4 regions of the Providencia zhijiangensis genome follow, and region 1 is predicted to be linked to each of the others. Evidence: predicted binding sites of a transcription regulator. Region 1 holds the regulator's gene; each other region holds the start of a gene.
The links. Region 1 encodes PurR, which represses purine synthesis genes. Its sites were predicted from a motif close to CANGCAAACGTTTGCNTG; they were not measured.
Positions count from the first base shown of each region.

Region 2: a site for PurR is predicted at 3,631-3,648, ahead of gltS (sodium/glutamate symporter). Genes of this name have one in related genera too.
Region 3: a site for PurR is predicted at 5,886-5,903, ahead of purE (5-(carboxyamino)imidazole ribonucleotide mutase). Genes of this name have one in related genera too.
Region 4: a site for PurR is predicted at 2,935-2,952, ahead of QS795_RS01000 (NCS2 family permease). Genes of this name have one in related genera too.

Region 1 is NZ_CP135990.1:1,564,852-1,572,671, reverse strand. It holds gene slyA (transcriptional regulator SlyA) at 1-40, opposite strand, end outside; gene QS795_RS07150 (DUF1289 domain-containing protein) at 548-787, opposite strand; gene gloA (lactoylglutathione lyase) at 972-1,379, shown strand; gene rnt (ribonuclease T) at 1,508-2,152, shown strand; gene QS795_RS07135 (Grx4 family monothiol glutaredoxin) at 2,243-2,590, opposite strand; gene sodB (superoxide dismutase [Fe]) at 3,190-3,768, shown strand; gene cydH (cytochrome bd-I oxidase subunit CydH) at 3,857-3,940, opposite strand; gene purR (HTH-type transcriptional repressor PurR) at 4,208-5,233, shown strand; gene punR (DNA-binding transcriptional activator PunR) at 5,249-6,154, opposite strand; gene punC (purine nucleoside transporter PunC) at 6,276-7,499, shown strand; gene QS795_RS07110 (helix-turn-helix transcriptional regulator) at 7,664-7,820, shown strand, end outside.
Region 2 is NZ_CP135990.1:247,811-255,630, forward strand. It holds gene fabY (fatty acid biosynthesis protein FabY) at 1-178, shown strand, start outside; gene QS795_RS01140 (AsmA family protein) at 275-2,068, opposite strand; gene QS795_RS01145 (uracil-xanthine permease family protein) at 2,194-3,582, opposite strand; gene gltS (sodium/glutamate symporter) at 3,818-5,032, shown strand; gene recG (ATP-dependent DNA helicase RecG) at 5,150-7,231, opposite strand; gene trmH (tRNA (guanosine(18)-2'-O)-methyltransferase TrmH) at 7,241-7,820, opposite strand, start outside.
Region 3 is NZ_CP135990.1:2,801,600-2,809,419, reverse strand. It holds gene ybbP (putative ABC transporter permease subunit YbbP) at 1-1,123, shown strand, start outside; gene QS795_RS12885 (esterase-like activity of phytase family protein) at 1,355-2,722, shown strand; gene QS795_RS12880 (MFS transporter) at 2,831-4,084, opposite strand; gene purK (5-(carboxyamino)imidazole ribonucleotide synthase) at 4,205-5,290, opposite strand; gene purE (5-(carboxyamino)imidazole ribonucleotide mutase) at 5,290-5,805, opposite strand; gene lpxH (UDP-2,3-diacylglucosamine diphosphatase) at 5,992-6,714, opposite strand; gene ppiB (peptidylprolyl isomerase B) at 6,726-7,220, opposite strand; gene cysS (cysteine--tRNA ligase) at 7,521-7,820, shown strand, end outside.
Region 4 is NZ_CP135990.1:213,685-221,504, reverse strand. It holds gene hemN (oxygen-independent coproporphyrinogen III oxidase) at 1-375, opposite strand, end outside; gene yihI (Der GTPase-activating protein YihI) at 591-1,109, opposite strand; gene QS795_RS01000 (NCS2 family permease) at 1,498-2,832, opposite strand; gene QS795_RS00995 (amino acid ABC transporter permease) at 3,060-3,812, opposite strand; gene QS795_RS00990 (amino acid ABC transporter permease) at 3,814-4,566, opposite strand; gene QS795_RS00985 (ABC transporter substrate-binding protein) at 4,641-5,480, opposite strand; gene phoU (phosphate signaling complex protein PhoU) at 5,721-6,452, opposite strand; gene pstB (phosphate ABC transporter ATP-binding protein PstB) at 6,466-7,242, opposite strand; gene pstA (phosphate ABC transporter permease PstA) at 7,281-7,820, opposite strand, start outside.

The DNA.
Region 1 (7,820 bases):
GGACTACACGAGATAATTCAGTTCCAATTTGAGATTCCAATTTACCCTCCTTTATATAATTATAATGTCTAAAAAATATACCGAATACATATTATTTTTTAAATTATATATTAATTCCCTTTTATCTTTACAACCTTTTATTGAGCCAACACCTAATAAATACCTATATATAGTGAGCATCAATAAATTATTGAGTGATATATATCTTGTTTTCCTCCATGCTTTTTCATATAAAAATAATATAATCACTTAATAAGACAACCTATCAATTATCTTATTAATAAGAATAGCCTTACTCTTCTTTCGAATCTATCTATTTTAACCCTTATAGTAATTACAACTAACAATAAAAAATGCAACAGCAAATAAACTCTTTAAAAACAAAGCAATATAGTTATTCTTAAAATTATGTTATTTACAGTTGATTTATATGAATTTCATCATCATTTTGAATAAATAAAATTTTATTGAAATGTAACCATTGAAATTAATTAAAGTGAATTGATTTGTTATTGAATCATTTTGCATGGAATTGTTTTATTATCAATCAAAACAGAGACTGTTGAGGGTCATTCATGTCTTCTTGAACCACTTTCTTATTATTTGCTCTTAAAAATCGCTGGCGACATAAACGGATGACATGACGTTTTTCAGAGTTAGTTAACTGTAACCAACCAAAACGTTCATCACGGGTTCGATAGCAACCTCGGCAATATCCCTGCTCGTTGGTTTGACATATTCCACGGCAAGGGCTTGGTATGTCAAAAAACTCAAGTTGTTCTGCCATCGTTAACCACCCGTAATATAAACATAAAATTATGATATACTCCCTCAAATTGAGTATAACCATGATATGACTAAAAAATAAACCTCAATCGCTGTATTTAGTCATATTGCCACGTTATATTGATAGATAAATCGATTCGACTTTAAGCATTATTGCCTGAAGAATTTATAGGGAAACTACTATTATGCGCTTACTACATACCATGCTCCGTGTTACTGACATGCAACGCTCCATTGATTTTTATACCAAAGTATTAGGTATGCGCTTACTGCGCACGAGCGAAAATACAGAATACAAATATTCTTTAGCGTTCGTCGGTTACAGTGATGAAAGTGAAGGTGCTGTTATCGAGTTAACTTATAACTGGGGCGTAACAGAATATGATTTAGGCAATGCTTATGGTCATATTGCATTAGGTGTTGATGATGTCGCTAAAACCTGTGAGGACATTCGTCAAGTAGGTGGAAATGTCACTCGTGAAGCAGGCCCAGTCAAAGGCGGCACAACCGTTATCGCATTTGTTGAAGATCCTGATGGCTATAAAATTGAGCTTATCGAAAACAAAAGTGCAAGCAAAGGATTAGGCAATTAATCCCTCGCATACATTTTATATTTTAGGTGATGATAACCATCACCTAAAATTTCTTCAGTATCTACCTGCAAAAATATATTCCCTTTGGCATAATGAAAGCCAACCAGAAACTGTAAATTGAAAGCCTAATGTCTGAAAAAAATAACCCTAACTCACTGGTTAACCGCTTCCGGGGTTACTACCCTGTCGTTATTGATGTCGAAACTGGTGGGTTCAACCCCAAAACTGATGGTCTATTAGAGATAGCTGCCATTACACTCAAAATGGACAAAGATGGCTGGCTGGCCATTGATGAAACGTTACATTTTCATGTAGAACCTTTTGAGGGAGCGAATTTGGAGCCCTCCGCACTGGAATTCACAGGTATTGACCCCACTAACCCTCTACGTGGTGCAGTGAGCGAATATGAAGCACTTCATGCCATTTTTAAAACAATTCGAAAAGGCATGAAAAATACCGATTGCAATCGCGCGATCATGGTAGCTCATAACGCAAATTTTGATCACAGCTTTGTTATGAATGCGGCAGAGCGTTCAGGGTTAAAACGCAACCCTTTCCATCCATTCGCAACCTTTGATACTGCAGCACTGAGCGGATTAGTCTTTGGACAAACCATTCTTGCGAAAGCGTGTGTCACCGCAGGTATTCCATTTGATGGCAAGCAAGCCCACGGTGCCCTATACGATACTAACCGTACCGCACTATTATTTTGCGAATTAGTCAATAAATGGAAAAAATTAGGCGGATGGCCACTGCCTAGCGAGCCTCAATAATCTCGCCCCCTAAATACAAAAAAACCGTATTAGTTTTACGCTAATACGGTTTTCATCAATATAAGCAGGAAAGCTTATTCAACCATTTGATTACTCAGTGATGGTTTCATCTGCTGGACGGTATTTGTCCGCAGTTTCTTTGATCAGAGCTTGTAATTCGCCGCGTTGGAACATCTCAACGATAATGTCACAACCGCCGACTAACTCGCCATCAACCCATAACTGTGGGAAGGTTGGCCAATTAGCATATTTTGGCAGCTCTGCACGAATGTCTGGGTTTTGTAAAATATCAACGTAAGCAAAACGCTCACCGCAAGAAGACAGAGCTTGAACAGCTTGAGCAGAAAAACCGCAGCTAGGCAGTTTTGGAGAGCCTTTCATGTATAATAAAATTGGATTTTCTTTAACTTGGCGCTCAATTTTTTCGATAGTTGTCATTTTATATCCTAAAACGTGGGTGCTGATTTTGCAGTCACTGAGCCACTTTGAATCATTTGCAAGGCAACTCATTAGACAGAACACATTGACCGGTGTAATCGCCGGCATAGTCAAAACATCGCAAATTGTTCCGTGATTGTTTCATACAATATGCCAGTTTTATAAGGTGAATACTATAGCACTCCTATTTGCTGTACTCAAAAGGTGAAAAGCAAATAGCAACGTTTTCTTTTTACTATAAAAAATTCACGATGGGCGTTTTTGCCGTGTAATCATGGGAGTTATTTGTTAATATATTAGCAAATTAATAACACTTGATGTATTTCCCTGCTCTTCAATGAAAATAATGACATGCAGTGGAATAATAATTATGCAACTTACTAACAATTAAGGCATAAATAGCATCATGGAACAGGTTTTTTCTTACTGTAACCTGTATTCTGTTATGATAAATACATAACTTACGATGCTCGCAATAGCTAACTACAGCTCGACGTCACTATACTAGAAGTAGATTAATTAATAGCAGTACATTTAATTTCGCTCATTTTACGAGCAAACACCCTAAACACTGAATAAAAGCAATCAAGGAGTACGCAATGTCTTTTGAATTACCAGCTCTACCTTATGCTAAAGATGCTTTAGAACCTCATATCTCTGCTGAAACCCTAGAATACCACTACGGTAAGCACCACAACACCTATGTTGTTAACCTGAACAACCTGATCAAAGGCACCAAATTTGAAGGTCTGTCTTTAGAAGAAATCATCAAAACTTCTGAAGCTGGCGTATTCAATAACGCGGCTCAAGTTTGGAACCACACTTTCTACTGGCACTGCTTGGCTCCAAACGCAGGCGGTGAACCAACAGGTAAAGTTGCAGAAGCTATCAACAAAGCATTCGGTTCATTTGCTCAGTTTAAAGAGCAATTCACTGATGCCGCAGTTAAAAACTTCGGTGCAGGTTGGACTTGGTTAGTGAAGAAAGCAGATGGCAGCCTGGCTATCGTTAACACGTCTAACGCGGCAACACCAATTTCTGGTGACGACAAGCCAGTTTTGACTGTTGATATCTGGGAACACGCTTACTACATCGACTACCGTAACGCACGTCCAAAATACTTAGAAAACTTCTGGGCGCTGGTTAACTGGAAATTTGTTGAAGAAAATCTGGCTTAATTTTAGTTCAGATCTAAAATGACTAAGGGCGAGTATAATACTCGCCCTTAATTATTTCTCATCCTTATTAGATAGGATGGAAATGAAATCAGAAAATGTGCACAGCAAACAAAATAATTACAGCTAAAGAGCCAAGCGCAGCTAGCAATCCATATTTAAAATCTGTATCCATGAGACCCTCTCATATAAAGAAATTGAATTATCAAATAACCATAAAATAAAAAGGTTATTTCAGTATACATGCACAAAAACGTAAAACCAGTGTCTATATCACATGTTATAACATCAATTATTTCTTTCGTTTTTGCGCTAGATCAGACAAAATCGACAACAAATCGCTAAATTATTGCCAGCAAAGGTACTATGCATCAATATGCAGGTAATTATTTAACTAGAATTATTTTAGAGACCAAGTTTTGGTTAGGAGTTTTTTCTTCTCATGGCAACAATTAAAGATGTGGCGAAACGTGCGGGCGTCTCTACCACAACCGTCTCCCATGTTATCAACAAGACGCGTTTTGTCGCTGATGATACAAAAACAGCCGTTTGGGCCGCCATCAAAGAGCTCAATTATTCTCCGAGTGCGGTTGCACGTAGTTTAAAAGTCAACCACACCAAATCAATTGGCCTGTTGGCAACATCAAGTGAAGCCCCCTATTTCGCAGAAGTGATCGAGTCTGTCGAGAATAGTTGCTATGAGAAAGGCTATACTCTAATTTTATGTAACTCTCACAATAACTTAGGTAAGCAAAAAGCGTACTTGCAAATGTTGGCACAAAAACGTGTCGATGGGCTACTTGTGATGTGTTCAGAATACCCTGACACCTTGATTGGTATGTTGGAAGATTACCGAAATATTCCAATGGTCGTCATGGACTGGGGTACCTCTCGCGGAGATTTCACTGACAGTATTATTGATAACTCTTTCCACGGTGGTTATTTAGCAGGTCGTTATCTTATTGACCGTGGTCATCGTGAAATTGGTGTGATCCCTGGCTCCCTTGAAAGAAATACAGGCATTGGGCGTTTAACCGGCTTCCAAAAAGCCATGGAAGAAGCCAAAGTCACGTTGAAAGATGAATGGATTGTTCAAGGGGATTTCGAGCCAGAATCAGGCTATAAAGCGATGATGCAGATCCTCAGTAACAAACACCGCCCAACGGCTGTCTTCTGTGGTGGAGATATCATGGCGATGGGAGCAATCTGTGCAGCTGACGAGATGGGATTACGCGTCCCTCAAGACATTTCCATCATTGGTTATGATAACGTGCGTAATGCGCGCTATTTCACGCCTGCATTAACCACAATCCACCAACCAAAAGAGCGTTTAGGACAAATGGCGTTTGCGATGTTGCTCGATCGTATTGTGAATAAACGCGAAGATGCACAAACGATTGAAGTTCACCCGCGTTTAGTTGAGCGCCGTTCCGTGGCTGATGGTCCATTTATTGATTATCGCCGCTAAGTCTATCTCAGCACATTAGCTCGCAAACCACTCCGCGTTGAGAGTTTCGCTATCACCAAGATAGTCAAGAAGCCATCTCAGCGCTGGAGATGTATCATTCTCAACCCATGTTAAGCAGCAAGGGCTTTCAGGAAACGGCTGCGCTAATTCCAGCTCAACTAACTTACCTTCTGCACACAAAGGTGCTGCACGGTGCTCTGGAACCATCCCCACACACAGACCATTTGCCAAACACGCTAAACCACTTTCCCAGTAAGGCACAACTAAGCGTCGTTGGTTGTCCAGCGCCCAAGTATCTCTTTTCGGTAAGCTTCTTGAGGTATCTTCTAAGCACAAACTTGGATATTCACGCATTTGGTCATCCGTCAGTTTGCCCTGAATTTTCGCTAATGGGTGAGTGGGGCTCGCAACACAACGCCATGACATAAAGCCCATGTCGCGGAAACTATAGCGCTCTCCAATGGGTGAAGCACGGGTCGCTCCAATCGCCACATCCACACGCCCATCCGCTAATGCATCCCAAACCCCATTAAACACTTCAGGGTGGATATACAGTTCGATATCAGGAAAATGACGATAAAAATCCAAAATCAGCTGTTCCGTACGCTGCGGTTTTACGATGCAATCAACGGCAATACTGAACTGCCCACGCCACCCATTGGCGACTTGTTGGCATTGATGTCGAGTATCAATCATTTTTTTGATAACACTTCGACTTTCTTTAATAAAGATAACTCCTGCTTCCGTCAATACCACATCACGGTGACGGCGCTCGAATAGCGGAACCGCCAACCATTCTTCGACTTGCTTTACTGTGTAACTGATCGCTGAAGGGACTCGATGCAACTCATCCGCAGCACCACTAAAGCTTCCCGTTCGAGCAACTGCGTCTATGACTTCAAGTGCATGAGCTGACCACATTTTCTTTCCTTTCAAATTATTTGATAGCAGAGTCCAAATATTACCGTTTCACAACGTAAAAAAATAGCCTATACAATAAGATAACTATTAACATTATTTTAAATACAGATTAAGCAAAACTATGACAAATACTGCGACAAAAAACTCCTCTGGATTTTTGATTTACCTTGCCGGCCTAAGCATGCTGGGGTTTTTAGCCATCGATATGTATCTGCCTGCCTTTGGTTCAATGCAAACAACCTTAAATACGACTGAAGGTGCTATCAGCGCCTCATTAAGTATCTTTCTAGCTGGCTTTGCTTTTGCCCAGCTACTATGGGGCCCCCTTTCAGATAAATTAGGACGCAAACCTATTCTCATTGTAGGGCTTTCCCTATTTATTGTTAGTTGCTTGGCTATGATTTGGGTCACCGATGCCACTCAGTTATTAATCCTTCGATTCTTACAGGCCGTTGGTGTTTGTTCTGCTGCAGTTTTATGGCAAGCCCTCGTTATCGACCGCTATAACGAAGCTGATACCCAAAAAGTATTTGCCTCTATCATGCCTTTAGTGGCACTTTCTCCAGCATTAGCGCCTCTTTTAGGTGCTTGGGTGCTTGAGCACAAAAACTGGGAATTTATCTTCATCGTGCTGATGATGGTAGGCGTTTTACTCCTGCTACCGACTTTGATGCTAAAAAAAGTGGCGCCGAAAGTCATCGCAGAAGAAAACCAGACACAAACCAAAATTTCCTTTGCTACCTTGTTAAGCTCCCCTGTTTTCAGTGGTAACGTGCTTGTATACGCAGCATGTAGCGCTGGCTTTTTTGCATGGCTAACGGGTTCGCCGTTTATTCTACGCAATATGGGTTTTAACCCTTCGGATATCGGCCTAAGTTATATCCCTCAAACACTGGCATTTATTGTCGGAGGATACGGCTGCCGCTTCGTATTAGCTAAAGTGCGTGCTGAAACGTTGTTCCCAATCCTGCTAGCCGGTTATGCCGTTAGCATGATTATATTATTTGTGATGGCGATTTATACTCAGCCAACATTAACTATGATTTTAGTACCATTCTGCTTTATGGCCGCCATGAATGGCGCATCATACCCAATTGCCGTAGCCAAAGCCCTTAACACATTCCCATCCGCCAGTGGTAAGGCCGCTGCATTACAAAATGCCTTACAATTAGGGTTATGTTTCTTAGCCAGCTTATTAGTCTCTGCGCTCACCTTTGACCCGTTACTCGCCACGACTGGCGTGATGGCATTTACGGTGATCCCAATGATTATAGGCTATTTCATGCAGCGTTGTGCCAGCAAATCAAATAATGCGATTAAGCACACTGAGTATCAACATGACTAATCGTTAGTTAACGTTATTTTTTAGCTTCATAATAATCAGCCACGTTACCATTATTGATAACGTGGCTGACTTTTTTATTTTAGTTAATACGTATTTTATAGAGTTAATTTTTTATCTATAACACGCTATTATTAGCATATTCAATTATGACGTTTTGAAGAGCCATGCTGAAACAGTATTATCCTCCTGATGAATTAAAAGAATTTGTTAGTTCAGTTTTGATTATCAAGAAATTTACTGATGCTATTAAGATCTTCCCAGGCACAGGAGCTGAAATATGGGTTTCGACTGAAAATATCAGTATGTCGACTCACGAGCATA
Region 2 (7,820 bases), 1.3 Mb from region 1:
TCCAACCGCAGTGGCCGATCTCTCACATCTTAGTGGGGATTTAGACCGTCTCGCCCGAGGAAGTAAAGCGCGGGTAAAATTGGAAGTGCATGTGAGCAATGCAGAAAACCAAGTGGGTGCGGTATTTAGCGGTGTATATATGGTGCTGCCAGAAACGAAGAAAGTGAAAAGCGAATAATGTCTTTAGGTGACTGACTATTTTTAGGTTATTCACTGAAAAAGCAGGCAATCCGAAGGGATGAGCCTGCTTTTTATTGCTTATTGATTCACTGCTTTATTGAGTAACCATATCAGGAACATGCCTATCAACAGGGTAGGTATTTTCTGCTGGTACAGTTTGTGATTCTGGCTCGGTTTGAGGTTTTGCTGATGGCTCTACGGTAGCAATGCCAGACGTCACATGACCATCAACTACAGTACGCAGTTGATCGCTTCCTTGAAGTGGCTTAGCGGTTAATTTTCCATTAAGGCTAGATGCCGGAGGCGATGCCAGTAAATTCCCTTGTAATGACGCCTCAAAATCCCCCCACATCTGCGGTGAAAAGCCTGACCAGCCCCACTGGTTTAAATTACCTAAATCAATGTTGGTGCCTGATGCGCGTAATTCAAAAGGTACTTTATTTGGCTCTTGCTGTGCCAGTAAACCGATTTTTGCGATACCACGGTCAACGCTGCCGCTGAGGCTGGCTGCGGTACGCCCATTATTTCCTGCTATTTCTAAAAGAGGACGGCGGATCATCACTTGATTGATGGTACCTGCATCAGCATTGAAGGTAGCTTGTCCCTTCCAAATTCCCCATTGTTTTTGCTTGATGAGGTCAACATAGTGAATGTTGCCGCTTAACGCGGTAAATTCGAAGGGAAACTCAGGTTGAATATTCATCAGCAAAGATTGCGTGACGGTGAAATTATCAATGGCAAATGTGGATAACCACGCAGGTGCGGGTTGAGCAAAGAACGACAGCCAATTATCTGGCAAGGTATACAGAACCCCAGCGAGCGTCCCTTCAGTGATAGTCAGTGATTTATCATTACGTTGCCAAATCGCACTCAGGTTAAAAATCCCTTTATTGTAGTAGCCGGAGAGCTTATCAATATTGAGGTTATCACCGTCAATGTTCAGCTCGCCGATGAGCGTATCAATTTGTTGGTCTTGGATAACCAATTGATCGACATTGAAATTAATATGGCTTTTCGGGCTGCTCCAACTCCCTCTCACCAAGGCAATTTGATCGACTTCGCTACTCAGACCTGACAACGCCCAATCACGTCCTTGAATATCTATATTGGTCAGCTGTAATTGGTTGATTTGCAAAGTTCGGTCACTATTTATCGCATCAAACAGCCCATCAAAGGTTAAGTCATTCTGCCAGCCCACTTTATTCATCGACAGGTTATCAATGGTGATAGAGCCGTCAGCAAACCACTTTCCTTTACCCGTGATCGCACCATTATTCAGGTAGCCGCTGATTTGGCTAAAGTCCGTCACTTTTTCTTGTAATTTTCCCGTGATCGCAACATTTCTAAAAGGGAGGGAATTCAAGATTAACTGGCTGGTGGTAAAGCGAAAATCACCGTAACCAAATGGATTTTCAGTTGTCGGTTTCCATGGGGTTATACCTCCAGTAAACCCTGCAACTTGAACGGTATTCTTGCCTTGAGTTAATTGAATCTGGCTATTTTCAAATTGCAGGACTTTCGCAGAAAGTGGTAGCGGCGATGTGTTATCGGTAAAGTTTGCCGATAAGTCACCTTGAGTGATGGTTAAACGTTGAATGGTTTCGCCGCTGAAAATATGCCGCCAATTAACATCAACCACAATTTGCCGAGCGTCTAATTCTAGCTGCTTGTTGCTTGATTCAATCTTAATGTCTTGGAAAATAAATTTACCCGGCTCTGAGAACTGATGTCCCATAATGCCGACGTTAATATCGTAAGGCGTAAATTTACTCAGAAGTTGGCTGGCGTAACCTGCTCCCCATCGGGTTTGTAAGGCAATATAACAAGCAAGAAATACAATCAAAAGAAGCAGAAAAATATAGCCGAAAAACCTCAGTAACCCTTTCACGTTTGTCTGCTCCCTTATTAATCAGATAAAAATATAAATTGCCGATATGTTTAATATATCGGCAACTCAAGGATAGCATACAGAAGAACCGCCGGCGTGTTCAACTCTTGCGGCGGTGAAGGGAACTATTTTTCGTGAGGGAAAATCAAGTTCAGCACAATCGCTGTTAAACCACCTGCCGCAATACCGGATGAAAACAGTGTTTTCAGCCAGTCAGGCGCAAATTGCAGGATCAGTGGTTGTTGAGAAACCCCCATTCCTACAGCTAGAGACAATGCAATGATCATAATTGCACGGCGGTTGAGTGGCTCACGAGAAACGATACGCACACCAGATGCCGCAATTGTGCCGAACATCACAATGGTTGCACCACCCAGAACAGGTTCAGGAATTTGTTGCACAAAACCCGCCACCGCAGGGAACAGACCCAGTAGCACTAACATCAACGCCACTAAGTAACCCACGTAGCGGCTAGCAACACCCGTTAATTGAATGACGCCATTGTTCTGACCAAAACAGGAGTTAGGAAAAGTATTAAATACCGCGGAAACCATAGAGTTTAAGCCATTTGCTAATACGCCACCTTTGATGCGTTTCATATACAGAGGGCCACGCACTGGCTGCTCAGAGACATCCGACGTTGCAGTGATGTCACCAATAGTCTCTAGCGAGGTCACCATAAAAATCAGGATCAGTGGAATGAGTAAATTCCAATCAAAAGAGAGACCATAATAAAAAGGTTCAGGAACTGTAATCAGAGATTGATTGGCATCACTGGCTTGCGCAGTTGGCAGCATATTCATCCACCAAGCAGCAAGGTAGCCTACCGCCATTGCAATCACTAATGATGCGACGCGCAAATACGGATTTTTCTGGCGCGTTAACAGGATAATGACGGCTAACACAATGCCGGCAAGAATGAGGTTATCAGGGGAACCAAATGTGTTATCGGCAAGCGCACTGTAACCCCCACCGATTGAGGTTAAACCGACTTGAATCAGTGATAAACCAATGATCATGACCACTACACCAGAAACCAGCGGAGTGATAACTCGACGAGCTAAATGCAAGAAGCGAGACAGGATAACTTCGGTCAGCGCAGCGACCATTAATGTGCCGAATAGCGCCGCCATCATGGATGGAATATCGGCTCCACCTTGTTTAAGTGCAACGCCCCCCATAATCAGCGGTGCAACAAAGTTGAAACTGGTGCCTTGAATGGAAAGTAATCCGGAACCAACAGGCCCCCATGCACGGATCTGAATTAAGGAAGCAATTCCCGAAGCAAACAATGACATGCTGATAATGCGCTGGGTATCGTGAGCCGGTAGCCCAAGTGCTTGGCAAATAAGCATTGCGGGTGTAATAACCGCGACAAACATTGCCAATAGATGCTGTCCAGCAGCAAACAACGCCTGAGGTAAAGGCGGTCTATCTTCAAGGCGATATATCAGTTCGCTTTGATTTTGTACTGTTTTTTCAACATTTTGTTCTTCAGATGCCGTTGCGTTCATTATTCCTGTTCCACTAGCAAAAAGCGCATTTTAAAGAGAATTATACAAAAAGCAATCGTTTGCGCAAAATAAAAGAAAGTATCAATTAAAATTATGAGTGTCACATTTTTATATGTTTTAACTTGTATTTATCGCGATTTTTTTTTCTAATCCCTGCACCTGCTTTTGGCGTTTTAAGGAAAAAAATAACGTCTAATTAGTTTTAAATAATATTAACAACAGACGAGGTACGTAAATGTATCATCTCGATGTCTACGGCACTCTGGTGGCAGCCACGCTCGTGCTATTACTCGGACGTAAACTGGTAAAGTCAGTTTCATTTCTTGAAAAATACACTATCCCCGAACCCGTTGCGGGGGGATTATTAGTTGCTTTTACCCTGTTAGTGGTTAAGCAAGTATTTGATTGGAGCCTCTCCTTCGACTTATCACTGCAAGAACCGATGATGCTCGCATTCTTTGCGACCATTGGTTTGAATGCTAACTTAGCGAGCTTAAAAGCTGGCGGTAAAGCATTGTTAATCTTCATTTTTGTCGTTGTCGGTTTATTGCTGGTTCAAAATACAGTCGGTATCGCACTTGCGAAATTATTAGGTTTAGACCCTCTGATGGGGCTATTGGCCGGTTCAATCACTTTATCTGGTGGACATGGTACAGGTGCCGCTTGGGGTAAAATCTTTACTGAAGACTATGGCTTCAAGAGTGCAACTGAAGTTGCAATGGCTTGTGCAACCTTTGGTTTAGTACTTGGGGGACTGATTGGTGGCCCTGTTGCACGTTTCTTAATTCGCAATATCCCAACACCTGGCACCGCGGATGAGGACAAAGATGTTCCAACCGCATTTGAGAAGCCACAATCCAACCGCATGATCAACTCGATGGTGTTGATTGAAACTATTGCGTTGATTGCTATCTGTTTGCTAGCAGGAAGCTGGATTGCTGGGCTACTATCAGGCACCGCATTTGCATTGCCTAAGTTTGTTTGCGTATTGTTCGTCGGTGTTATCTTGAGTAACAGCCTATCTTTACTTGGTTTTTACCGAGTATTCGACCGCGCGGTTTCTGTCATGGGTAACGTCAGCCTATCCTTATTCTTAGCCATGGCATTAATGAGCTTAAAACTGTGGGAATTGGCGTCTTTGGCAATCCCAATGTTAGTGATTCTCGGCGTTCAAGCTTGCGTTATGGCGGGGTATGCGATTTTTGTTACCTTCCGTGTGATGGGCAAAAACTATGATGCTGCCATTTTAGCGGCGGGTCACTGTGGTTTCGGTTTAGGGGCAACACCAACCGCTATCGCTAACATGCAAGCGGTAACTGATAAATTTGGTCCATCCCACCTCGCATTCTTAGTCGTGCCAATGGTAGGGGCATTCTTTATCGATATTGTGAATGCGTTAGTGATTAAGTTCTACTTATGGTTGCCGGTTTTCCCAACGATTGGCGGCTAGTGCAGAACAAGTATTGAAGTAAATACAAACATATATAACTAAATGTATAAATAAAGCAGGTATTGCCGTGGACATGGATGTGTTCACGGCAATTTTCATTTTAAGGTAGGAAAAAATTTAAGCGTGGCTATATTGTTCGCGCTCTGGGAGCCAGCGTTCAATAATCTTCTGGGCGTGTTCAGGGTAGTTTTGCTGGATATGGCGTGCTAACCGTTGCACTTCTGGCAACATATATTGATCTCGTAGCAAATCCGCCACTTTAAAATCCGCATTTCCTGTCTGCCTTGTACCTAGCAGCTCTCCGGGGCCTCGAATTTCTAAATCTTTTTGAGCAATGACAAAGCCATCGTTGCTATCTCGTAAAACTTGTAAGCGCTGTTTAGCGGTGTGAGTGAGCGGCGTTTTATAAAGTAGCACACAGTGAGACGCGACAGAGCCACGACCAACTCGCCCTCGTAGTTGGTGTAATTGTGCTAGTCCAAGCCGCTCGGGGTTATCAATTATCATCAGACTTGCGTTCGGAACATCCACCCCCACTTCGATAACGGTGGTAGCAACAAGTAACTGGATCTCGTTATTCTTAAATGCTGCCATGATGCTCTGTTTTTCGGCGGGTTTCATGCGACCGTGTATCAACCCCACTTTGAGTTCAGGTAGTGCCAGCGCCAGCTCTTCGCTGGTAACTTGGGCTGCTTGAGCTTCGAGCACCTCTGAGTCATCAATCAATGTACACACCCAATAAGCTTGTCGTCCTTCCTCTAAACAGGCTTGTCGAACGCGCTCGACAATATCACTACGTCGGGTATCTGGAATCGCTACTGTAGTGACTGGGGTTCTTCCTGGTGGAAGCTCATCAATCACGGAAGTATCGAGATCGGCATAGGCAGTCATCGCCAGCGTGCGTGGGATTGGCGTGGCGGTCATGATTAATTGATGTGGATGAAATCCTTGTTGTTCACCTTTCTCACGCAGAGCGAGCCGCTGGTGAACACCAAAGCGGTGTTGTTCATCAATGATGACTAACCCTAAAGAGTGAAAGCTCACTTGCTCTTGGAAGATTGCATGGGTACCGACGACCATCGAGACTTCACCACTCGCGATGGCATCTTGTTGTTGCTGGCGCGCTTTACCTTTTTGCTTACCCGCTAACCAGCCTACTTTGATACCTAGAGGTTCAAACCACTGCTTAAAGGTGTTCGCGTGCTGTTCTGCAAGAATTTCAGTCGGTGCCATTAAGGCAACTTGTTTACCATTTTCAATGGCGCACAGTGCGGCTAATGCAGCCACAAGAGTTTTACCGGAACCGACATCCCCTTGGATCAAACGCATCATGGGGGCATTTTTTTGTAAATCAGTTTCGATTTCAGCCACGACGCGTTTTTGCGCGTTAGTTGGTGAGAACGGTAAATTTGCAAGTAAAGGCGCTTTAAATTTCCCTGAAGATACCAGTGGCTCGGCATAGAGCCGCTCATTACCCGCCCGAATGGCGAGCATACTTAAATGGTGAGCCAATAACTCTTCAAGGATCAAACGCTTTTGAGCTGGGTGATGCCCCTTTTCCAACTCATCTAACGAAACATCCGGTGGCGGAGTGTGTAACAGTCGGATGGCATCAGGGAGGCTAATTAGACTACGGCTGAACTCTTCAGGCAGTAATTCTTGAATATTACCACTTTCTAGCATGGCTAGCGCTTGTTCCATCACTTTACGCAATGTGGCTTGGCGGACACCTTCGGTTGTCGGATAAACTGGCGTTAGGTTCTCTTGAAGGGCGATATTATCTGTTTCTTGAGAGACTTTGTATTCAGGGTGAATGATTTCAGGCCCGGTATTACCACGACGCACTTCCCCGTAGGCAGTCACTTGGCGGCCTTCGGCTAAACTGTTTTTCATCGCGGCAGAGAAATTGAAAAAACGAAGTGTGAGGTTGCCAGTGCCATCACTGATCAGGCAGGTCATCATTCTTTTGCGCCCAAAGACGACTTTGGTTTGTAGAACGTGACCGGTGATAGTGGCTGTTGTGCCGGGCATCAAATCTTTAATCTGATAAAGACGCGTATGATCTTCATAACGCAGTGGAAAATGCAGAAGCAAGTCCTGAACTGTGTTCAACCCGATTTTACTCATTTTTTCTGACTGGCTGGCACCAATGCCATGAAGTGAAGTCAGTGAAATGGTATTAAGCAGACCACGGTTCATGTCGATTCCTTAACTGAGTTGTTTTCTCTTCATTTTTTCAGAAAGCTGCATTTGTGCCCACCAAGCATCATCGGCTTCTATCTGACCTTGCTGATTGATAAATGGGCGAGGAAGCCCTTTGCGTTTAGCCACTTCAGCCAGTACAGGATAGCCACCTTCAAATAGCCATTCTTGTTGTTCTTGCTCAGATAATAGACTATTTTCTCGCTCATACATGCCTGCGAGTTGGCGCTGACGCTGGGCTTCATACAAAATAAGCGCAGAGGCGACAGAGACATTGAGTGACTGCACCATACCAACCATTGGGATGATAATATGTTGATCTGCAAGGGCTAATGCCTTGTCTGATATACCCGTTTTCTCTTGCCCCACCATAATACAGGTTGGGCGGGTATAATCAATTTCTCGAAAATCGACAGCCGCATCTGACAGATTCGTCACTAAAACCTGCATACCTTGGGATTTTATCTGAGTAATGGCACTTTCTGTGGACTGGTGCGAAATGACTTTTACCCAACTATTACTTCCCGCCGCAGAAGAGACAGAGAGTTTAACCTGTTGGTCTGGCCAAATGGCATGAATTTTATGG
Region 3 (7,820 bases), 1.2 Mb from region 1:
CTTGCGTTTATCAGTCAGTCGCTTGTTACGCCAACCATTGCAAACTATTACGCAGATGAGCGCATTTTCACTGTCATTTATGTTATTGGCGTTATTGATTTTGGTTCGAGGGGATCTTTTAGATCGCTGGCAGCAGCAGCTCCCTGCGGATAGCCCGAACTATTTTCTGATCAATATGACTCAGTCTCAGCTTGATCCCGTAACGCAGCTTTTGAAGCAGTACCAAGTCACTCCAACGGAGTTTAATCCGGTTGTGTTAGCGCGTTTATCGGAAATAAATGATCAGTCTGCGATTGAGTGGGCGGATGCTCGCGATCCCAATAATAACACGGTTAGGCGAGAGCTTAGTTTAACGTGGCAATCAACATTGCCGCCTGCAAACGAGTTAGAGCAAGGGAGTTGGCCACCGAAAGCGGGGGAAGTTTCCATTGAGCAAACTGTCGTTAAAGAGTTAGGGTTAAAAATCGGCGATAAGCTAACATTCAATGCAGGTTCGCAGATTTTCACGGCAAAAGTGAGTAGTATTCGTAAAGTGGATTGGGAAAGTTTGCGTCCTAATTTCTACTTTATTTTTGCGGAAGAAACGTTATCACCAATGCCAGAAACGTGGTTGAGTAGCTTCCATTATGATGGTGATGGGCAACTGTTAACTCAGTTGAGCCATCAGTATCCGACGATTAATGTGCTGGATACTGGCGCTATCATCACGCAAATTCAGCAGATTTTACAGCAGGTAAGCCAAGCTTTAGAAGTGATGGTGGTCTTGGTGATTTTCTGTGGCTTATTATTGCTACTCGCACAGATTCAAGTGGGTATGAGCCAACGAGAGCGGGAGCTGGTGGTGTATCGCACCCTCGGTGCGAGCAAAAAATTGATGCGCCGTACTTTATGGAGTGAATTTGCCTTACTCGGTGGAATGGCAGGGCTAGCTGCGGCATTTGGGGCTGAAGTCGCACTATGGTTACTGCAAACTAAGGTATTTGATTTCCCGTGGCAGCCAGAATGGCGCTTGTGGGTGCTATTACCGCTCTGTGCTGGGTTCTTATTATCGGTGTGCGGCGGTTGGTTGGGGCTGAGATTACTCGGTACTGGCAATCAACATCGCCGATTATCAAACGGTTAATGGGATAAAAAATAGAATAGCCACGAAGGTGGCTATTCTATTTAAAAATGAAAATCGGATGCTTGAGCTTCGCTGTATAAGTTTTTTAAGTTTATGTATCAACATCAAATAAATATTATTTTGTTAATGCGACTGGTTAAACGAACTGTCTCTAATCCTTCACAAAACCTTCATTCACCGTGGTTATGATTCCTGTGTCAATTATTGATGCGACTAAATAGGAAAATAACAATGGCTCGCCGAACTCCAATAACATTTAAGCTGACATCACTCTCTTTACTGATGGGATTACTTTCTTTTAGCACCACAGGGTTTGCTCAAAAACAAGTTCCAGCCACTCTCGCAGGGCATGCCATTTTATCGGTGGATACGACAGTACCAACGCCGGAAAATGCACCGTCCGATATGCAATACAGCGGCAAATACACCACAGGAACCCGTGTTGATACGCTGGGTAAAGTTGAAGGGAAGTCCGATGGACGCCCAACAGGTAAGTTTGTGCCTATCAAGGGGCAGCCGTTACAAGGTCATTCGGGTATCAAGCGTATGGATGATGGTACCTACTGGGTTCTGACGGATAATGGTTTTGGGAATAAAATGAATTCCCCCGATTCGATGCTCTATTTAACCCAATATGATATTGATTTTAAAACGGGAAAAACCAACCCGTTGAAAACGATTTTCTTCCACGACCCCAATAAAATCATTCCTTTTCATATTATTAACGAAAGTAGTGAACAGCGTTACTTAACAGGCAGTGACTTTGACCCAGAGAGTTTTCAATTTGCGGATGGGGCTTTGTGGGTGGGAGATGAATTTGGACCTTATCTCATCAAGATGGATTTAAATGGCAAGGTGTTGGCGCTATTTGAAACGCAAGTTGAAGGCAAGAAAGTTGTTTCCCCTGACCACTACACACTGACAACGCCGGGTAAACCTGCGGATAAAGTGACTTTCCAAGTCAATCGCTCAAAAGGTTTTGAGGGAATGGCATCATCGCCGGATGGCACCAAACTTTATCCGATGCTGGAAGGGGCTTTGTGGCAAGAAGATAAACAAGACCACGAGAATGTGAACGGCAAAAAAGCGGCGCGTATTCTTGAATTTGATGTGAAAAAGCAAGATTGGACGGGGCGCAGTTGGTTATATGTGTTTGAAGATAATCAAAATGCCATCGGTGATTTTAACCTGATTGATGACACTCACGGTTTAATTATCGAACGTGATAATGGGGAAGGCACTGCGGATAAAGCGTGTGCGGAAGGCGCAACAAACAAAGAAAATTGCTTTAGCAATTTAGCCAAATTTAAACGTGTTTATCGTATTGAGTTTTCGGATAAAAATGTAGGTGGTGCAGTGGATAAGCAAGCCTATATTGACCTGATGAGCATCCAAGATCCTAATAATCTAGCCAGAAAACCGCTAAATGATGGGGTATTTACCTTCCCATTCTTCACGATTGAAAACGTGGATGTGGTGGATGATGAACATATTATTGTCGGTAACGATAATAACTACCCATTCTCTTCCAGTCGTGAACCCAATCAAGCGGATGATAATGAATTTATCTTGCTGAAAGTACCAGAGTTATTGAAGTAATGCGTAATCGGTTATACCGGTAAGAAGTAGAACGTGTAAATGGATCCTTGTTTTTCCCTTGGTTTGATATTTGCTCGGGTTATCCCCGAGCATTTTTCTTTTTGTGGGCTAATCTTTTTTTACTTCTAAAGCAGGGGGCTTCATCATCAACGTAAAAAAGAGAATGACAATGACAGGGGCGGCGATGGTTAAAAATGCAGGGGTAAAACTACCCGTAATATCTTTAATTGCCCCTGCGATAAATGGCGCTAAACAGGCAATTGTTGAGATTAAATTGACGACGGAGAACAACTCTAAATAAGGTCCGCGCCCAAAATAATTGGACAGTAAAACACTGGACGCTAAGAAGGTCATGCCGTAGCCGACACCCACACAAATCACGAACAAAATCAGCCAGAACCATGATGTGGAGATACTTAGTGCCACGACGCCAAGCACCATGATAATTAGGCTACCGATCAATAAACGTTTCGGCTCCAGCCATTCACCCGCTGCGCCGCCTAAGAAGCGCGAAAATGCATTCACAAACGCCATGGTACTCAGCAAAGAAACCGCGATAGTCATGCCAAATCCACGCTCTTCAATGTGTGCTACGGCAAAACTGTTCACAGTGATCCCGCACCATAGGAAAGAGGTATACGTCGCAGCAATTAAATAGAATTGCCAAGTGCGTAATGCGCGGCGAACGGTCCAAACTTCAGCGGTACGATAAATAGGCTTATTCGCGTGACTGACTTGTTTTTGCATTACTTTCTTGGCGTGGTCTTGTTCTTTTTTTCCTTCACGTAATGCCAAGATAGTGATGATGGTGACGATGCTAAGATAAACTGCACACAATACCCAGTGCATCCGCCAAGAGCCTAATTGATTCGATGCGTAGAAGTAAATCCAAGGACCGGCAACGCCGCCTAATCCGCCAATTGTGAAATACAATCCAAATGCCAGAGATTGTTTTTCAAATAGGCGAGAAAGTACATAGGTGCCCGGAACGGTCGCTAATAGTGTAAACCCGATGCCAATCAAGGCAGTGCCTAAGAAATAGGTGCTGATAGCTTCGGTGGAATAGAGGCTATAGAAGCCAGAGCAGAACACCAGCATCCCTAAAAGCAGCGTGAGACGAACACCGACTTTACGTATTAGCAATGAGGGTAGAAAGCTCGCTAAACCGCAGGTTAACCCGAGTAAAGTAAAACCAAAGCCTGCCTCAGTCCAACTCCATTTTAATTCGCCGATCATGCTCGGTAATACTACGCCTAATGAGGTGAAGGTGGTGGCGGTAGCAAGGAAGTAAACCAGCCCGAGGAGAATAAGAATTGACCATTGGTATAACGGACTAAATGGTGAGGCTTGTGTTTCTGGCATATGTACTCCAGTGGTGCCCTAGTGAGTTAGTCATCACTCACAAGTAATCACTATAAAAGTAGGGCAAAAATAGCACAATGCCCGAAATATTACTCTCGGGCACGAATAGCGCTATTTTCCCTATTTTTGGCGAGAGTACCAGCCTAATTTTGTTTTTGCCCACTCAATGCCACTTTTATACTCATTTGGCAGCATTGGGATCAAACTATCGAGGGTATTTTCGAGTTGATGAACATCACTATGAGTCAGATTTAAGTGACCCACTTTACGCACTGGGCGCACTTCTTTCTCATACCAATGTAAATGGACTAAAGGTAGATTTAACCATTCTTGGTTAACATCAGTGCCAATTAAATTGACCATTACTGCAGGGCTGAAAACTTCAGGCGTTGGCATCGGTAAATTTAAAATCGCGCGTAAGTGAAGCTCAAATTGGCTAATGGAAGCGCCGTTTTGTGTCCAATGTCCACTATTATGAACGCGAGGGGCGATTTCGTTGATCAGCAGTTTATCGCTAACCACAAAACATTCCATTGCCATCACACCGACATACCCTAACTCATCCATCACGGCACTGAGCATCGCCTGTGCTTGTTGTTGCTGGGCAGGGTTTGCATCAGGGAAAGCGACGCTGGTGCGTAAAATTCCTTCTTGGTGAAGATTATGGGTGATTGGGTAGAATACGGATTCGCCGGATTGACTACGAGCACCAATCACGGAGACTTCAGCATCAAATGGGATCCCTTGCTCTACGATACATTCACCGTAAATTTCTGCTGGGAGGTTTTGCTCGTCACCGGGGCGAACACGCCATTGGCCGCGGCCATCGTAGCCACCCGTTCTGCGCTTGACGATTAAAAAATCACCCAGAGTGGCAAATAATTCAGGCCATTGGTCTGGTGATTCTAATCGTGCCCAAGGCGCTGTCGATAAATTTAACGAGTCGAACAGGCTTTTTTGTGGGAAGCGGTCAGCTAACCGAGGAAAAATATCACGGTTAATAAATGCATTATGACGTGCTAACTCTTTGGTTAATGGGGTTTCAGGCCAGCGCTCAATTTCAGCAGTGATCACACTTTGCTGATAAGGAACGGCTTCAGGCTCGGCATCTAACCCAACCGGAAAGACAGAAATACCCAGCGGTTCGCCTGCTTGGCGCAACATGCGACCTAATTGACCGTTACCAAGGACACAAACCGGTTTCATTACGCTTCCCTCGGATCTGGGTTATTTAATACGTCGTTAGTTTGTGCTTCACGCCATGCGGATAAGCGATTGAATAGTTCGCTGTCATGAGTGGCTAAAATTTGTGCGGCTAGCAGAGCGGCGTTAGCTGAGCCTGCTTTCCCAATAGCAAGTGTGCCAACGGGAATGCCTTTTGGCATTTGAACGATAGAATACAGGCTATCGACACCACTTAATGCCGCGCTCTGTACAGGGACACCAAGGACGGGAACCAGCGTTTTGGCGGCTAACATTCCTGGTAAATGGGCTGCACCACCGGCACCTGCGATGATCACATCAAAACCGTTCTGTTTGGCATTTTCAGCAAAAGAAAACAGTTTGTCTGGCGTGCGGTGTGCAGAAACAATCTCAACATGGAAAGGCAGTTGCAGTTCGGTCAGCACGTCAGCAGCATGCTGCATGGTTGTCCAATCACTTTTAGAACCCATAACAATGGCGATTTTTGCCGCAGATTGAGCAGGAACTTGGGCAGTCATTTGGTGTGATCCCTGTATTGAAAAATATCACCCTGAGGGTGGGAATGTGAATTGCCCCGATCATATCACGGTAATTGGACAAGGAAAACGTTTGCGTGATTATAAAGTAAGCAAACGGTCGTACTGACGACCAACAATTTACCTAGGTGTCTTTATCAAGATAGGAATGCTAAAAAGGAAACTATGTTAAAAAGGAAAGAAAATAAGCTCAATGCCGTTTTCGTTGATCACAAAGGCGGAACCTTCGCTGTGCCATGCGCCTAAAACTCCACGAAAATGAAGTTGACCACCGATATTAATTTCGTGGATAGCAGGGCGATGCGTATGTCCGTGGATCATCCATTGTGCTTGGTGGCGATTTAAGGCATCAATCACCGCGTCAGAATTGACGTCCATAATGGCTTCGGATTTCATACTGCTGGCATATTGGCTATTGCGACGCATTTTTTGCGCAATACGGCGGCGAATAAAGAGCGGTAGAAGTAAAAATACCCGTTGGATCCAAGGAGTATGGACTTTTTTACGGTAGTTTTGATAAGCGGCATCGTCGGTGCATAACGTATCGCCGTGCATAATTAAAATACGCTTATCATAAAGTTCAAGTAAAGTTTCTTGGGGCAAAATGGTCATGCCACACTGCTTTGCATAACGTTGACCCAATAAAAAATCGCGATTGCCATGAATGAAATAACAAGGAATTCCACGTTCACTCAGCTGTTTTAAGGCTTGAGCGATTTGATGATGCAAGGGGGTATTATCATCGTCGCCAATCCAATAATTGAAAAAATCACCGAGGATATACAGGCTGTCGGCGTGGATGGCTTGCTGTTCAATAAATGCAAGAAAACCGGCGGTGATCGCCGGTTCATCTTCACTTAAATGCAAGTCTGCAATGATATAAGTGGACATAAATTCAGGGATTACTCACTGACAGTCACTTTTTCAATCACTACGTCTTCGCGAGGTACGTCTTGGTGGAAACCACTGCGACCTGTGGAAACGCCTTTGATTTTGTCAACAACGTCCATGCCTTCAACCACTTCAGCAAATACACAGTAACCCCAACCATCTGGGCGCTCTGAACGGAAGTTTAAGAAGTCATTGTCAGCGACGTTGATGAAGAATTGTGCTGTTGCTGAGTGTGGATCGTTAGTACGAGCCATTGCTAATGTACCGCGGCTGTTTTTCAGTCCGTTATTAGCTTCGTTCTTGATAGGCGCTTTAGTGTCTTTTTGGTTCATGCCCGGCTCAAAACCACCGCCTTGGATCATGAAGCCGTTAATAACACGGTGGAAAATGGTATTATTGTAGAAACCTTCACGGCAGTAGGTTAAAAAGTTTTCGACAGTAACGGGTGCTTTGTCTGCGAAAGTTTTGATAACGATGTCACCGTGATTGGTATGAAATGTAACCATAATAGCTATCCTGAATAATTGTTTTTTATGCGCTAACTTGCGAAAGCGTTGAGATCAGCAAGTTTATATCACAGATAAAACCTGACTTGAAGCGACAGTGTGTTTGCAAAATAGGTTATCCCATAACAGTGACCTAATAAATCAGGCGATAAAGTCAGGTGCTAACCTTGCTTTCTTCGGGTGATCGCGATTCAATACCGTGCTATTTTCGTAAGGTTGAATCTGGATATTTTATCCTCAACATCGCGATAATCTGATGTATGATAGATATACACGTACTAATAAAATGGAAATAAAAAGATGCTGCAGATTTTCAATACACTGAGTCGTCAAAAAGAAGAATTTAAACCCATCCATGCTGGAAAGATTGGGATGTACGTGTGTGGCATCACCATTTACGATTTGTGTCATATTGGTCACGGTCGTACCTTTGTGGCTTTCGATGCAATTAGCCGCTATTTACGCTATTTAGGTTATGACCTGAATTATGTGCGTAACGTGACGGATATTGATGACAAAATCATTAAACGTGCCGCTGAAAATAATGAAAGCGTGGAAGAGTTAACCACGCGCATGTTAGCGGAAATGCACAAAGATTTT
Region 4 (7,820 bases), 1.4 Mb from region 1:
ATGACTCACTTGCGCCTTGTCTAGATACGTTGGTGTACCGCCGCCCCAATGCATTTGGGTGACAGTGCGGTTTTTGAGTAATGCAGCACGCTGGATAATTTCTTTTTCAATGACTTGTAGATACTCATCCGCTTTATGCTTTTGGCGAGTGACAAGTTTATTACAGCCGCAGAAATAGCACAGTTTGTGGCAAAACGGGATATGCACATACAGAGACAAAGGACGGTCAGGATAACGCTGGGTTGCCTCAATAAAAGCCTGTTCGTTGTAGTCTTGATTAAACTCTAAGGCTGTTGGATAAGAGGTATAACGCGGGCCTGAATAGTTATATTTCTGGATGAGAGAGAGATCCCAAACAATATTTTGCTCTGACATTGATATTCCTTAATTGACCACAAGCTCGAAAGCATCACTGTTAATTATATCTCTTTAGATTATTTTTTAGCGATTTATGTAAAGAGTCTATACCGCAAAGATTATAGCGATGTTAGAAAATACAGATCCGATGCAACATCAAAGAAAAGGAAGATAGGCGAGAAATTAAGCAGAATTCCTCCCGCTTAGCACGGGAGGAATGAATAGAGAGGAAATTATTTACTTTTTAAGATGCGCATAATGTCATCAAATTTCTCTTCTTCCTCTTCATCACCGTCTTCGTCTGCATATTCGATACCGAGGAGATTCATCAGTTCATCGATGCGATCTAAGCAGGTATCAACATATTGTTGCTCTTGCGCAGTGATGGTTTCGCCATCTTCCAGACGTGCCAGAATCGCATCTAAGCGATCGTTGCTTTCCAACATTTCCAGCTCTTTTTCTGGGGTCAGTTTTTCTTTAGCAACAGGCTGCTCTTTGACCACAGGGCGTGCAGTCGGTTTGTTATCTTCGACAATCAGCGCAACTGGTTTTTTACTGCCAATGCGTGGGTCAGCCTGAACATTCTGTCCATTTTTTTGACCATTCGAAGAGCCGTCTTGGTTACGACTACCAGACTTATGCCCGCGATGTTTTTTCTCGCGTTTACGCTCACGGCCTTCTGCGTTGAGCTCTTCTTTTGTCTTACGGTATTTTTTCTTCGGTTTCGCGGTCGGTTTTTTCGGTGAATTCATGGTTTGCTACCTTGATAAAATCAGTTTCTGCGGCGGAATCTAGCAGGATCCCTTAAGCAGCGAAAGCACTACTTTGCAATTTAGGTGAATTTTATCTCACTTTGCATTCGCAACAGTACTTTAATGATTATACCTTAAATAATTTGAGTTGCATGCAAGCAACAAAAAGGGAAACTGGTTGAAGGGTCTTGAACTAAAAATAGAGAGTCACCTTGAGAAATATTCTAACTAATTCAAGTTGCTATATTTTCCAATGCTCTAAATAGTTTGTGCTGTAGCAAGGCGGCAAGAGTTGCTAATCCCTAGGAGCATACATAAGTATGTGACTAGGGTTAGCAACCGAAGCCAACACCGCTACAGTGCAAAATATGACGAGCATTCGAGCATATTAGGCGTCGATCCAGATCATCTTTAACAAGAACATCGCTGCGACAAGGATCACACACAGACCCAGATCACGCCAGCGCCCTGTACCAATCTTCATCGCACAGTACGCAATAAACCCTAGCGCAATACCTTCTGTAATCGAGAAGCTAAATGGCATCATGACCGCAGTAATAAACGCGGGAACGGATTCCGTTAAGTCATCCCATTTCACGCGCGTTAAGCTTGAAGTCATCAGAACGCCAACATAAATCAGCGCGCCTGCGGTTGCATAAGCAGGAACCATGCCTGCCAGCGGAGAGATAAACATCGTCAACAGGAATAACACACCGACGACAATCGCGGTTAAACCTGTACGACCGCCCACCGATACCCCTGAAGAACTTTCGATATACGCCGTTACGGACGAAGTCCCCATTGCGGAACCGGCTACCGAGCTTAAGCTATCCACATACAGTGCTTGTTTCATGCGAGGAAAAGTCCCGCGCTCATTGGTAATGCCGGCTTTGTCGGTTACCCCAATCATGGTGCCCGAGGAGTCAAACAAGTTTACCAACATAAAGGCAAAGATAACCCCAGAAAGTGCCAGATCCAGCGAGCCTGCAAAATCCACTTGGCCAACAACACTGGTAATGCTTGGTGGCATTGAGAAAATGCCCGTATATTTCACATCACCCAGCGCTAAGCCAATCAGCGTCGTCACGACGATAGACACCAATACTGCCGCATGAATATTACGCGCCGCTAAAATGGCAATAATGAAAAAGCCTAATGCCCCTAACCACACATTATGGTGAGTTAAGTTACCAATCGAGACTAAGGTATCTGGATTTGCGACGATAATACCGGAGTTTTTCAGTCCCATCATGGCGATAAACAGACCGATACCGCTGGTGATCCCCACACGTAAACTCAGAGGAATATTGGCGATGATCCAGTAACGAATACGGAATAACGTCAGAATAAATAAGCCCACTGCGCCCCAGAATACCGCACCCATAGCGACTTGCCATGAATAACCCATCGCCCCAACGACCACAAAGGCAAAGAAAGCGTTTAGCCCCATCGCAGGTGCAACGGCGATAGGTAAGTTAGCCAGTAAGCCCATTAAAATACTGCCGATGGCTGCGATTAAACAGGTAGTTACGAATACCGCTTTGATATCCATGCCAGCGACGGACAAAATTTGTGGGTTAACGAAAACGATATATACCATCGTCAGGAAGGTGGTGAACCCTGCAACAAGCTCTGTTCTTGCGGTGGTACCGTGTTCTTGTAATTTAAACACACGCTGAAACAGACCCTGCGATTGCGAGGAGCCAGATGATTGATTAGTCATTAAAATGCGCCTTGTCGAAATGTCATGCCCTAGATTGCCAATAGATGCGTGGTGGGCACGAAAAAAAGTTTTTTTCGGCTCATGGTACAACTAAACGATCCAAAAGAAAACGATTGCGTCATTTTAAATAAGTCACATATTCTAACTGACTGATACTGTAAATGAATATCGAGAGAGACATGGCGGTTGTCATACCGCCATTGCGGAATTTCGCCGCCTTTATGCAATTAAGAAAGCGCAATCAGCTTTTGACGGCGCCAAAACAGCCAACCACGTTTTGCTGAACGGCTGCGCACTGCACTTTTATCACTGAGTCTTTTCGCCACTTGATTGGCAATAATTTCTACTGACAGGCACATCACAAAGTAGATAAATGCCACAAACAGGAACACTTCCAGCGGATAAATCATTTCACGGTTATTCACCTGTGTGGCTAAGAATGACAGCTCCGCCACTCCTACAATATACGCCAGAGAGGTATCTTTAATTAACGCAACCCATTGGTTAATAAAGGAAGGCACCATCATGCGTAAGGCTTGAGGTAACACCACATTCCATAACACTTGCCAGCGGTTAAACCCTAAAGATAATCCCGCATTCCATTGCCCTTGACCGATAGCTAAAATTCCCGCTTTCACGCCATGTGCTAAATAGGCTGAAGTGATCAACGCCAGTGCACATACTACCGCCGCAACGCCTGGAATTTCGGTTCCGAAGACAATCGGCAATAAAAAGTAAGTCCAAAAAATCAACATAATGACGGGAATGGCACGGAAAAACCCTAAAACAGCGGCAAAAAGGTTCATCCAGAAACCACGTAGCATCGCCAGCGCAATACCGCCCAATGTGCCGAGGACAATAGATGTGGCGCCAGCCAATATGCTCATAATTAGTGTTAAAGCGGCTCCTTCCAATGGTCCATCAGGGTAAGCCCCAAATAGCAAATATTGCCAGTTATCCGTAATGACTGAAAAATCCATCTTATACCCCCTGAGCCAACTGACGCTGTTGTCGCCACTGACCCCAGCCTTCCATTACGGCGATGATTGCGATGTACAGTACTGTCGCCAAACCAAATGCAGCAAATGTTTGTAATGATTGACTATCCACTTGGCGTGATACATAAGAGAGCTCCGCTACCCCGATCGCCATGGTTAATGATGAGTTTTTGACGACGTTCATGTATTGCCCTAACAGTGGCGGTAACGCGATTTTTACGGCTTGCGGTAAAATCACTAAACGCATGGACTGCCATGAAGTCAGTCCTAAAGCGAGAGCCGCTTGTTTCTGCCCTTGGCGCACTCCTCGGATACCTGAGCGCACTTCTTCCGCAATGAAAGGTACGGTGTATAGCGTCAAACCAACAAATCCCGCCAAAAACTCAAAGGATGGCCAGCTTAATGTTATCCCTAAAAATTCAATTTCATGAGGCGTATTCAGCCATTCCATCGCTGATTCAGGGAGGATCTCTCCCGAGGCGAAGTACCAGAAAAACAGTTGCACCAGTAGTGGCGTATTACGGAAAATCGAAATATAAACGGTCACAAACCAGCGTAGTGGTGCAATTTGACTGTCTCTTGCTGAAGCAGCAATAAAACCTAATAGCGTGGCAGCGATGATTGTACAAACCGAGATCCAGACTGTGAGCAAAAAGCCATAGCCAAACCACTCAAGGTATTGTGGTGCTAGTAGATGCGCAGACCAGAAGTCACCGCTGAAAAATTTGTCGAACATATTTCGCCTCGCTATAACTGACAACCCCTGCAACATGGCAGGGGCGTTTACTCTCACTAAACTTCATCACTAACTTAAGATTTAGGCTGTTCGCTCAATGGGGCAAATTTGAATTCACCACGTGGTTGTGCCGCCTTGGTGTCTGGACCAAACCAACGGTTGTAAATCTCGTTCGCTTTGCCTTCTTTCTCCAGTTTCAGCAAGGTGGCGTTTACGTTCTCAATTAAACGTGTTTCCCCTTTGCTCGCGCCTAACGCTTGGTACTCTTTAGTTAAGCTAAACGGTGAAATTTCAAAGTCTGCTTTCACTTTTTCTGGCAAATTACCTAGCAAGCCCACCAGCTTCGCATCATCTTGGGTAATCGCTTGAACGTTGCCATTACGCAGCGCAGCAAAGGCTTGGGGAGTGTCATCATAAGAAATCACTTTGGTATTTGGGAAACGTTCACGTAGAGTCACTTCCTGCACGGTGCCTTTATCTGCACCAATACGCAGTGGGGCGATATCTTCAGGGGTTTTCAGTACGCCTTTACGAGCGATAAATTTTTGCCCTGTTGCAAAGTCAGGAATGGAGAAATCCACCTGTTTTGCACGTTCGTCTGTAATTGTGAAGTTGGCACCAATCAGATCAACTTTGCCGGATGTTAGCAGTGGAATGCGGTTAGCCGGGTTGGTTGGACGCAGCTCTAATTTCACGCCAAGATCATCCGCAATCGCTTGAGCGATATCGATATCATAGCCGGCGAGTTTTTTGGTTTTAGGATCAATAAATCCGAATGGGGGATTACTGTCAAAAACAGAAATGCGGATCACTCCCGCTTGTTTAATATCATCTAATTTATCTGCGCTAGCGACATTCGCTGTCAGCGCCAGACCTGCAACTAAAAGTGCGGAAGTAAGAAAACGTGCTTTCATTGAATGCCCCTAACGGTAAATTTGCGTAAATTGACCATCACAAGCTATCAACTATTTCTTAGCACTTGAAATAATATTAAATAATATATTTATATCAATTTGGAATATGAATGAGCATAAAAAAAGGGGCGAAAATCCATCGGAGCGACCCCTAAAATGTTGCAGATTAAGACTCTTATCGAGCAAGAAGAAAATGAAGAAGATGAACACTGAGGTGCGGACACCCCAGTGGTTTAACAGTTACTCTTTGTTGCTGTCTTTCGAGCTAGTCAGCATTTTTTCAAGGCTGTCTCCACCCACATGGCGGAAATCTTGCCCTTTAACATAGTAGAAAATAAATTCACAAATGTTCTGGCAACGGTCACCGATACGCTCAATGGAGCGAGCACAGAACAGCGCAGTTAAGACGCTTGGAATGGTACGCGGATCTTCCATCATGTACGTCATTAACTGACGAACAATCCCTTCGTACTCTTGGTCTACCTTTTCATCTTCACGATAAATACGAATAGCTTCTTCCAAGTCCATGCGCGCAAAAGCATCCAGCACGTCATGCAGCATTTGCACGGTATGGCGACCTAATGACTCCAAGCTCACCAATAATGGCTGGTGCTGCTGAGAGAATTTTTCCAGTGCGGTTTGGCAGATTTTATCCGCAACGTCACCGATTCTTTCCAGTTCAGCGATGGTTTTTGAGATTGCCATAATCAAACGCAAGTCGCTCGCTGTTGGCTGGCGCTTGGCGATGATTTTGACGCACTCTTCATCGATTGCCACTTCCATCATGTTAACTTTGTGGTCATTGGCAATCACTTCTCGCGCTAGGGCTTCATCCTGATTATGCATCGCAGTGATAGCCTTGGTGAGCTGCTCTTCAACTAGCCCTCCCATGGTCATCAACTCAGTATGGATATGTTCCAGTTCAGCGTTGAACTGCCCTGATATATGTTTGTTGTGGTTCAGCGTATCCATCGTCGGCTCCATATCAACCGTAGCGGCCAGTAATATAATCTTCAGTTTGTTTCATTTCAGGGGTGGTGAACATCTTGTCAGTGTTGTTAAATTCCACTAACTCACCCAAGTACATAAATGCCGTGTAATCCGAACAGCGTGCTGCTTGTTGCATGTTGTGGGTCACTATCACCACCGTGTATTCTGACTTCAATTCCGTGATCAGCTCTTCAATACGCCCCGTTGAGATTGGGTCCAGAGCAGAACATGGCTCATCGAGTAACAGAACTTCTGGGCGAATAGCGATACCACGCGCAATACACAGACGCTGTTGCTGACCACCAGAGAGGCTGTAGCCGCTTTGGTGAAGTTTATCTTTGGTTTCATTCCACAGTGCCGCTTTTGTCAGTGCCCACTGCACACGCTCGTCCATTTCGACGCGGGACAGCTTTTCAAACAGACGCACACCGAACGCGATATTGTCGTAGATAGACATTGGGAATGGCGTTGGTTTTTGGAACACCATACCGACTTTCGCACGTAATAACGCGATGTCTTGTTTGTCAGTCAGGATGTTTTGACCATCCAGTAAAATTTCGCCTTCAGCACGTTGCTCGCCATACAGTTCGTACATTTTGTTGAAGGTACGCAGCAGCGTGGATTTACCACAACCTGATGGGCCGATAAACGCGGTCACTTTGTTCTTTTCAATGTCTAAAGAGATATTCTTCAGCGCGTGAAACTTTCCATAGTAGAAGTTAAGGTCACGAACTTTAATTTTACTGTTTGCAATATCGTTTGCATTAATCATGGCTACTTCTCTCTATCAATTCTTTTATTCGTCTGGGATTAGTGTTTTTTCTGTGCAAACACAACACGGGCAATGATATTGATTAACAGAACACATAGGGTGATAAGGAGAACCCCTGCCCATGCTAATTCCTGCCATTCAGAGAACGGACTCATTGCAAATTTGAAGATAGTCACTGGTAAGTTAGCAATTGGCTCATTCATGTCGGTACTCCAGAATTGGTTCGACAGTGACGTGAACAGCAACGGTGCGGTTTCCCCCGCAATACGCGCAATAGCCAGCAAAATACCGGTAATAATCCCAGATACAGATGCTTTTAATGTAATGGATAAAATCATTTTCCATTTTGGTGTGCCCAGTGCGTAAGCCGCTTCACGCAGGCTATCAGGCACGAGCTTCAACATATTCTCAGTGGTACGGATAACAATTGGGATTTGCAGTAATGCAAGTGCAATCACCCCTGCCCAACCCGAGAAATGCTGCATTTGAGCCACCACAATGGTGTAAACAAACAGACCAACCACAATTGAAGGCGCAGATAACAGAATGTCGTTAATAAAACGCGTCACCGAAGCTAA